DNA from 3 places in the Thermoanaerobacter uzonensis DSM 18761 genome. Region 2 is predicted to be linked to each of the others. Evidence: riboswitches for the same ligand, from Rfam matches in the RefSeq annotation. Region 2 holds a riboswitch; each other region holds the start of a gene.

Region 1 (3,193 bases), on a different contig from region 2:
ATAGCGTATGAAAGCCCATCAGGCGGTCTTCTAACAATTTTATATGTGCGCAGTGCCGGATTCTCAGGAACTATCGTACTGACCATACTTACAATCTTTTCGCTTAAGAATGCTAATTCATCTATAAATGTTACCCAAACGCACAGCACATCTAATTGTATTATTTTTCCCATTATCTTCTTACTTAAAAATAATGCGTCTTTTGCTGTGGTAGATGTGAAAATTTCATTCATTATTATAATACTGTTTGATGTGGCCTGGGCAAGAATATTGTAAATTCTAAACAATTCATCTTCCAGTTTTCCACGAAGATCTTTAATATTTTCTTCCTTTTCAAAATGTGTAAATAGTTTATCAAAAAGAAAGAGTTGAGCTTCCCTTCCGGGAACAGGGCAGCCTATACTGGCCAAATAATGCAATTGTCCAAAAGTGCGTGCAAATGTTGTTTTTCCTCCCTGGTTCGGACCGGTAATTACAAATATACGCTCTTTACCTTTTAAATAAAAATCATTACAAACAACGACCGAATTTTCGTTGATGAGTTTATAAGCCAGAGCTAAATCAAATCCTTCGTAATTATAAACTTCCTTGCATTTACTAGATATTTGTGGATAACAAAATTTTAGTCCAGTGCGCTTGAATAGTGCCATATATTCCAAATAAGCAATATAAAATTGTACTTCCCTATCAAAAGTAGCTATTGTCTCATCTAAATAATCACTATTTTTCATACAATAATTATCAAGATTAGAAAATATATCAGGATATAACTGAGCTACTAAATCCAATATTTTTGCTTCGACATGGTTCATATCTGGCCAATCAGAAAATTTGATTTTATAATCCTTTGCTGCTTCCTGTTTGAATTTTTCAAACGTTTTTTCTACTTCTGTACTGTAATCAATTTCAGATTCATATTTACGAACCGTCACACGGTTACCTTTTATTAACAAGCAATATTTCACTGTAGACAAATCAGCTTTAAGTTTTTTCGTTTCACTCAGTAGCAGCTGAAAACGGTCAGAATTGATATAATCCATCAAATATTGACGAAATGCTAAAAAACCACGAGATTTTAACTCTACAGAAGACAAGTCTTCTACTAAATCAGTAATTGCATCGCAGTAGATTTCTACAGCATCCAAAAACCATCTGTCTTTCTGGTATTTGTAGTAAAGTTTGTCTGCTTGAGCAAGGTGTTTGCGCATTTCTTGCATTTTTTCCGCAAATGATTTTATATCCTCAAGCAAAACTTCATTTTCAAGGTCTTGCATTATTTCATGGCGATACTTGATAGTATCAATATCGTTTAAATGAGTGTAAAAAAACGGTTTTAAATTATATTCTTCTTTGCCTCTTGTTATGACATCTACAATTTGATCAAGATTTAAGTCAACAAAAAAATCAGGCGCTTCAAATGTTTCTTTTTTTACCCCATCTTCGTTTTTTTCAAATAATATGCTATGAAAAGGCATAAGAAAGCACCTCTCTTTCAAAGTTGTAGGCAAATGCACTAATATAAAAAAGCTGACAACCCCTACGTTTTTACCGTAGAAGCCATCAGCTGTTTATCAGCAGTTCGGATTTTCCAAAAGGGGGCTTCATCCCTCTTTAAATATTATATCACTTTTTTATGAAGCCTGCAAGAATTATATGGAAATTTGCTACAAAGCATAATGTTTATGTTTATTTGTTTAAAATAAAAAGATTTTTGTATTGTTTTATATCCAGATTTTGTAATACTTCTTATTATTCTATAAGTAAACTCAACAATATAAAATACTTGATATCATTATTTTGTAGTATAATGATAATATGAGAAAAATAAATATTCATTCATTTTATGTTTTGGGAGGGATTTTATTGAATAAAGGTAAAAGTATAACATTCAATACTTTAATACATTGGGAAGAATTTCGCAAGCGTATTATAGTTGAAGGCATTATAACAGGTTTTTTTGTTGGATTGATTATTGCTATTTTAAGATATATTCTTGAAAAAACAAATATTCTTGTAATAAGTGTATACAAAATTCTTCATACAAATCCTTACCCGTTAATTGGCTGGATAATTTTCCTTTCTCTAATAGGCTTAATATTGGGTATAATAGTGAAAAAAGAACCTATGATAAGCGGTAGTGGTATACCTCAAGTTGAAGGCATGATTATTGGTTATATAAAAGTTAATTGGTTACGAGTTTTATTGCTAAAGCTCATAGGTACTATTTTAGCGATAGGTGCAGGACTTTCTTTAGGACGCGAAGGTCCATGTGTGCAAATTGGTTCTTCAATCGGGCAAGGAATAAGTAGGTTGTTTGGTAGATTTAGAGTTGAAGAAAAATACCTTCTTACATGCGGAGCTAGTGCAGGGCTTGCAGCAGCTTTTAATGCACCACTTGCAGGAGTGATTTTTGCTCTTGAAGAACTGCATAAAAATTTCTCACCATTGGTACTTGTATCTAGTATGGTTTCATCACTTACATCAACTTTTGTAGCTGGTGAACTATTAGGAATCAAACCTATTTTTAATCTGAAAAATCTAGCAGTAATGCCGCTTAATAATTATCTTTATCTTATTTTACTTGGAATTATCGTTGGATTATGTGGAATCGTATTTAATAAAACCCTTTTAAAGACTCAAGATATATACAACATGTTAAAAATAAAATCACATATGAAGCCAATAATACCTCTTATTATATCCGTTGCAGTTGGACTATGGGTACCTATGGCACTTGGGGGCGGTGAGGGTCTTGTCGATACATTAAGCAATAATAGTTTTAGTTTAAAATTTCTAATTTTGCTATTAATTGTTAAATTTTTATTTACGATGGTAAGCTATGGTTCAGGTGTACCAGGAGGTATTTTTATGCCCCTCCTTATAATAGGTTCACTGATTGGCAACATATATGGAACTGTCATAATTAACATAATGCACATAAACCCTATTTATATCAAAAATTTTATTGTATTTGCTATGGCAGGATATTTTGCTGCTATAGTTAGGGCACCGATAACAGGTAGTTTGCTTGTAACTGAAATGACCGGTTCATTTAGTCATTTGTTAGCCCTAAGCACTGTTTCTATAGCAGCATATCTTTCATCAGATTTGTTCTCAAATATGCCGATTTATGAATCTTTGTTAGAACGTCTGCCGATAAAGAAAGAACAAAAATCTATAACTGCCAATAAAA
Region 2 (3,193 bases):
CATTTCTATAAGGCCTGTCTTCTGTCAATGCTTGATACATGTCACAAACCGCCACATGTCTATCAATCTGTCCAATTTCGTCACCTTTTAATCCCTCAGGATACCCGCTTCCATCTAATTTCTCGTGATGATTTGCTGCCCATTCTGCTATATCATCTATTCCTCCTATTTCTTTGAGTATTTCTTTAGTATAATAGGTATGAGATTTTATAACCATAAACTCCTCTTCAGTAAGCTTGTCCGGTTTGTCAAGAATAGAATTAGGTATAGCTAGCTTTCCAAGGTCATGTAGCAATCCCGCAATTTTTATTTTCCTGGTCACTTCTTCATCATAGCCTATCACTTTGGCCATATTATATGCCAAGTTTGAAATACCTCTTGAATGGTTATATGTAAATCGGCTTCTATTATCGATAATCTGCGCAAAAACCTCTGCTATATCCTCTAATTCATTAATTCCTATTGAAACAATGTCCTTAGGTTCAATCCTTTTTAATATAGTTTTTATATCAAAAAATTTATAATCAAGCCAAAATTTTTCTTGTCTTGTAAGGTCAAGTAATGCATTTGCAACCACAGGATTAAACATCTTTCCAGTGCCACTTTTTATACATTCTTTGATATTATTCCGAATATTATACTCGCTTTCTTTCCCAGCTAATGAGGTGTAACGTATATCAAATTGATCAGATATAAAAACAATTTGAGCTCCTAAAGGAATAGAATCACCATTTAGATTAAAATATCCGCTTCCATCGTAATTTTCATGATGATATCTTATAATATCCGAAAAATTTTCTCCAAAAGGTAGTTTCTTTACAATCTCACTTCCTCTTTCACTGTGTTTCCACCATTCATCTGTGTCAAAGTCTTCGTATATATCCCCTTTCCCTATATCATGTAAAAAAGCAGAATAGTATATTTTTTTTGATTCTTCTTCGTTTAAATTTAACATCTCAGAAATCCTTAAAGAAATATAAGCCACCCTTCTTGCATGTCCCATATTTTTATACTCTTGAACGTCAAGGGCCAAAGATAAAGCAGACAGTAAATTATTATAATTCAAATTCACATTTTATTCCTCCTAATTGATATTTATTTTCTACTGATATATATTATACACCAATTAAATCAATTTTCCCATATAATTTCCGAGATAATATCCCAATGCTCCTCCTATTAGTCCAAATATAATTGTTAAGGACATATATATAAATGCATGAAAATATTTTTTATTCTTGATTAAGTCTACTGTCTCATGGGAAAAAGTTGAGTATGTCGTAAAAGCACCTAGAAATCCCGTTGTCAAAAAAAGTTTAACATCACAGCTTAAATCTACATTTATTTTAGGACTTGATAAAAAGTTTAATAAAAACGCACCTAATACATTTATAATGAAAGTTTCGATTGGAATAATTATCTCTCTGTTTTCCTTTATATGCCTCGATATTTCATATCTCAATATTGCTCCAAAAATTCCTCCAATTCCTACATACAGTATACTTATTATCATTCTCTTTCCTGCTCCTTTAGTAAGCTAAAAGTTTTGTCAGCAAATTCAAACCCTAAATAAGACATCATAAGGCCACCAAATATTGATAAAATTATATAACTTAGAGCAATATAATCTTTACCTGCTTTTAGTAAATTTATTATTTCCATACTAAAAGTAGAAAATGTCGTAAAAGCCCCAATAAATCCTGTTGTTATCGCTAACCTCAAATTAGTATTTACCTCGTACTCATCCATAGTAAAATTAGCAATAAAACTTAACAAAAACGAACCTAAAATATTTATCATAAAAGTTTCAAAGGGAAATATAGTGTGATACATTTTGGTAAAGTAAATTGTTATTAAATATCTTAGTGCTGCTCCAAAAAATCCTCCGATACCTATATAGATGTACTCCATGAAAATCCCCTTTCTGTTTACATTTTTAGGCAATAAAAAACCCCTATTAGGCTTTCTATCCTCCTAATAGGAGCCATTAGCGTTTCCGCATTTATGGCGAGCTCCATCGCCTTATGGTATTCATCACAAATTTATTATAATAAACTACAAATGAAAATGCAATACCTTTTACAATTCCCTTCTACCTTCAAGAGCCCTTGAAAGAGTTACAACATCGGTGTATTCCAGGTCACCGCCTACCGGCACCCCATGAGCAATCCTTGTGACTTTTATTCCCAGCGGCTTTAATAGCTTGGCAATGTACATTGCCGTCGCTTCTCCTTCTATGTCAGGATTTGTAGCAAGTATGACTTCTTTTATATTTCCATTTTTAACCCTGTCTAAAAGTTCTTTAATTTTTATATCTTCAGGTCCAACGCCTTCTATCGGAGAAATAACACCATGGAGTACATGATACACTCCTTTATATTCTCGTATTTTCTCCATTGCGACAACATCCATAGGATGAGAAACAACACATATAAGAGAATGATCTCTTTCTTTATTACTGCATATATTACAAACCTCTGTATCAGTTATGTTATAACAAATTCTACAATACTTTATCTTTTCTTTTGCATCAATAATCGCTTGAGATAAGCTTTTTACCTCTTCTAAAGGCATGTTTATTATGAAAAAAGCAAGCCTTTGTGCTGTTTTAGGACCTATACCAGGCAACTTTGACAGTTCTTCTATAAGCTTTGCTAAAGATGCAGAATAATAGTTCATTTTTTCACCTCAAAACAGTCCAGGAATGTTTAGTCCTCCGGTTATCTTTGCCATTTCAGAAGCAATCATTTCTTCTGCATTTCTCAAAGCTTGATTAACCGCAGCCAATACAAGGTCTTCCAACGTTTCTACATCCTCTTTATCCACCACATCAGGGTTTATTTCAATACTAACAAGCTCTTTTCTGCCATTAGCAACTACTTTTACCATCCCACCACCGGCAGTAGCTTCTACAGTTTTTTGCACTAATTCCTCTTGCACCCTTTTCATTTCTTCCTGCATTTGCTGGGCTTGTTTAATCATATTATTTATATTAAACCCGCCCGGAAATCCTCCTTTTGCCATAACAGTATAACCTCCTAAATTTTTATTCTAAAAATATTTATATGCTTTTTTGAATTATTTGTGAAAATTATTATATTATCTCTATATCTTCGCCAAAAAGCTCTTTAACTTGCTGCACAAGTAATTCTTCTTCATTTTTCCTTAACTCAAACTTCAAAGGGATTGCTTT
Region 3 (3,193 bases), on a different contig from region 2:
AAGAATGCAAAGAAGCTGAACTTCCTTTAATTGAGGTTTCAGATGGAGAATTTGTGAGGTGTATAAAGTACCTCTAAAAGATGGGGTGTTAGATATGAAAAATGGCACTTTTATTCAAATAAAAAATCTCAAGAAATATTTCATAGAAGAGCCAGACTTGTTAATGAAGCTTGTAGCTAAGAAAAAGAAAAGGGTTGTGAAAGCTGTTGATGATATAAGCCTTGACATAAACAAGGGGGAGACTCTGGGGCTGGTTGGAGAAAGTGGCTGCGGGAAAACTACACTAGGGCGTACAATTGTAAGGCTTTATGAACCTACAGAGGGAAAGATAATATTTGAAGGGGAAGACATAACAGAGGCAAGAGGAGAAAAGTTAAAAGAATACAGGAAGAAAGCTCAGATAATTTTTCAAAACCCTTATTCTTCTTTAAATCCCAGGAAGACAGTAAGGCAGATTTTGTCAGTACCTTTGATTGCCTCTGGCATAAAAGATCTTCATGAAAGAGAAGAAAAAATCAAATATCTTTTAGATCGAGTTGGACTGAATTTTAGGCAGATGGACTCATATCCCCATGAGTTTTCAGGTGGGCAGAGGCAGAGGATAGGAATAGCGCGAGCTTTGGCAATGAATCCTGAATTTATAGTTGCTGACGAGCCAGTTTCAGCCCTTGATGTGTCAATACAGGCGCAAATTATAAACCTTCTAGAGGAACTGAAAGAAGAATTAAACCTGACGTATCTTTTTATAGCTCATGATTTGAGTGTTGTATATCATGTAAGCGATAGAGTTGCGGTGATGTATCTAGGAAAAATTGTAGAAATGGGAAAAACTGAGGATATTTTCTTCAACCCCCTTCACCCCTATACAAAAGCTTTGCTTTCTGCCATTCCCTCTATTGATAAATCAAAAAGAAGGGGAAGAATAATATTAGAAGGTACTGTACCATCTCCTGCGAATCCGCCAAAAGGCTGTAGATTTAGTACCAGATGCTTTATGAAAAAAGGGAAAATATGCGAAGAGGTAGAACCAGAACTAAAAGAAGTTGAAAATGGACATTTTATAGCTTGTCATCTGTATTAATGGATTTGATACTTGTATTTTCTCCAAAGAAATAGTATAATAATATTGAAAATTGGAAAAAAGCATATTTAAGGGTGATGAAGCTCACCTTATTGCCGTGAAGGCTAATGGCTTCTACGTACTTTCGTGGAAGCCATTTTTGTTTATTTGACAAAAAAGAGAGGATGGGAATCTGCATGAAGTTAGAATTTATTCCATTGTATGAGGTTTTTGAAAAATATAAGGGAGGTTGTCCAATATGTAAGATTATAAAAGACGAAGAAAAAGCCTATTGTGAGCATTTGTTTGAAGATGAGGTTTTAAAAGACCCTGAAATGTATGTCAAAATAAGAGAGACAAGTTTTTGCCATTATCATTTGGAATTATTGAATAACTCATATGATAAATTAGGTTTGGCAATTGCATTAAAAGCAAATATCAGTTATAAATTGCAGCAAATTGCAGACAAACGTAAATCTTTAAAGAAAAAAAGAGGGAAAGAAACAAAAAACAAATGCCTTGTTTGTGATTATTTAAGTGAAAGGGATAAATACCAGATGCATATATTGATAGATATCTTACATGCTGATAAAGATTTTGTTGAAAGGCACATTGAAGGCTTGTCTAGATTATGTTTCCACCACTTAAATATGCTTATGGAAAGTGCAAAGGATGTTACACCACAAATTGAGAAAATATTTAAAATAAATGAAGCTGCAATTGAAAAAAATATTACTGACCTCGAATGGTTTATAACAAAATTTGATTATAGATTTCATGATGAACCATGGTATGACTCCAAGGATTCGATTGAAAGAGCATTGAAATTATTGAGAGGTGGCTATTATGATTAGGATTTCTTTTGAAATTACTGATGAAAGCTTTGAAGAAATCAAAGAGTTAGTTGCAGACTTTGAAAAAGATGGTTTTACAGAAGAAGACGCATATAGAGCTATTTTTGAAATGGGGATTAAAGCATATCAAATAGAAAGGGATAATCCTAATGAAGATGATTTAAGAAGACAGCTGATTTCTATGGCGTCTAAATACTCTGCAATGAAATTTAAAAATTTCCAGTTGATGCGTGACAACCAAACACTTGAAATAAGATTAAAAGGTTATGAATCTGAAAATAGATATCTTAAAAAAACTTTAGGTATAAGGGTTGATGAATGATGAGATATATATGTCCTGTGTGTTTTAAAATAGCTGAAATTGGAGAAGAAAAGTGCTCAAATTGCGGATATGATTTTAAAAATATATCAGATGATGATTACAGTGAAAAACTTATAAAAGCCATAAATCATCCGGATTATAATGTCGCTTATATGGCAGCAAAAATAATTGGAGAACTTAAAATAAAAAAAGCAGAAAAAGTATTGATAGAACATTTACGCAATAATGGGGGTAAAAAGGACCCATATATTGAACAGATTATTGTTTGGGCTCTTGGAGAGATTGGTGGAGAAGAGTCTCACAGTTTTCTTTTAGAAAACAAAGATAAATTCTCAGTTTTAACAAAAAATATCATTAAAAATTCTTTGGAGAAGATTAAAACAAAAGTGGTAAATAAGGAGATGTAAATTGTGAAACAAAATCATAGTACCATACCTAAAATTTTTTACAAGAATAAAATCCACTTCTCATATGATTATATTTACAAATAAAGAATTAATAATATTACAAGAAGAAAATGCAAAGTCTATAAAAGATGTAAAATATGGTGGTATATGGATTTATATTCCTATACATAAGATTTTAAATGCGTACATTGATGAGGAAGAAACTGGGTTTTTAAATTTATCTATTAATGTATCTGGCTCTAATGTTTTTAAGTCACGATTTGAATCTTCCCAAAAGGAGAAGGTAGAAGGATTGATTGAACAAATTAATAAAATAGCAAGATACAATCTATTATAATATTAATAAGTTTCAAAAATGTCAACCGCATTATAAACGGTTGACATTTTATCAAAAAATTTATGTCAAACGGTTGACACATAAAAATTAATCAAGTATAATAAGAGTAATCAAAAAATTTAAAGAAAGGGGATTGTCATGAAGAGAAAAATTTTATCCATTATGTTGACGTTTGCATTGGTTTTTTCGCTCATGGCAGGCTGTGGTACAAAA

What was found. A riboswitch is a leader RNA that binds a small molecule or an ion and turns the genes downstream of it on or off. The one in region 2 is predicted to bind fluoride.
Region 1: it holds a riboswitch for fluoride, as region 2 does, so the genes downstream of both, BUB32_RS07400 (MutS-related protein) here and crcB (fluoride efflux transporter CrcB) in region 2, are expected to answer to the same signal.
Region 3: it holds a riboswitch for fluoride, as region 2 does, so the genes downstream of both, BUB32_RS10275 (DUF6062 family protein) here and crcB (fluoride efflux transporter CrcB) in region 2, are expected to answer to the same signal.

Annotation. Positions count from the first base shown of each region.
Region 1 is NZ_FQUR01000011.1:123,659-126,851, reverse strand. It holds gene BUB32_RS07400 (MutS-related protein) at 1-1,475, opposite strand, end outside; fluoride riboswitch at 1,545-1,618, opposite strand; gene BUB32_RS07395 (ClC family H(+)/Cl(-) exchange transporter) at 1,864-3,193, shown strand, end outside.
Region 2 is NZ_FQUR01000013.1:89,077-92,269, reverse strand. It holds gene BUB32_RS08760 (HD-GYP domain-containing protein) at 1-1,072, opposite strand, end outside; gene crcB (fluoride efflux transporter CrcB) at 1,127-1,510, opposite strand; gene crcB (fluoride efflux transporter CrcB) at 1,510-1,911, opposite strand; fluoride riboswitch at 1,972-2,031, opposite strand; gene recR (recombination mediator RecR) at 2,080-2,679, opposite strand; gene BUB32_RS08740 (YbaB/EbfC family nucleoid-associated protein) at 2,689-3,024, opposite strand; gene dnaX (DNA polymerase III subunit gamma/tau) at 3,095-3,193, opposite strand, start outside.
Region 3 is NZ_FQUR01000017.1:24,624-27,816, reverse strand. It holds gene BUB32_RS10285 (ABC transporter ATP-binding protein) at 1-77, shown strand, start outside; gene BUB32_RS10280 (ABC transporter ATP-binding protein) at 95-1,081, shown strand; fluoride riboswitch at 1,146-1,205, shown strand; gene BUB32_RS10275 (DUF6062 family protein) at 1,258-1,914, shown strand; gene BUB32_RS10270 (hypothetical protein) at 1,907-2,236, shown strand; gene BUB32_RS10265 (HEAT repeat domain-containing protein) at 2,233-2,643, shown strand; gene BUB32_RS10260 (hypothetical protein) at 2,708-2,980, shown strand; gene BUB32_RS10255 (ABC transporter substrate-binding protein) at 3,119-3,193, shown strand, end outside.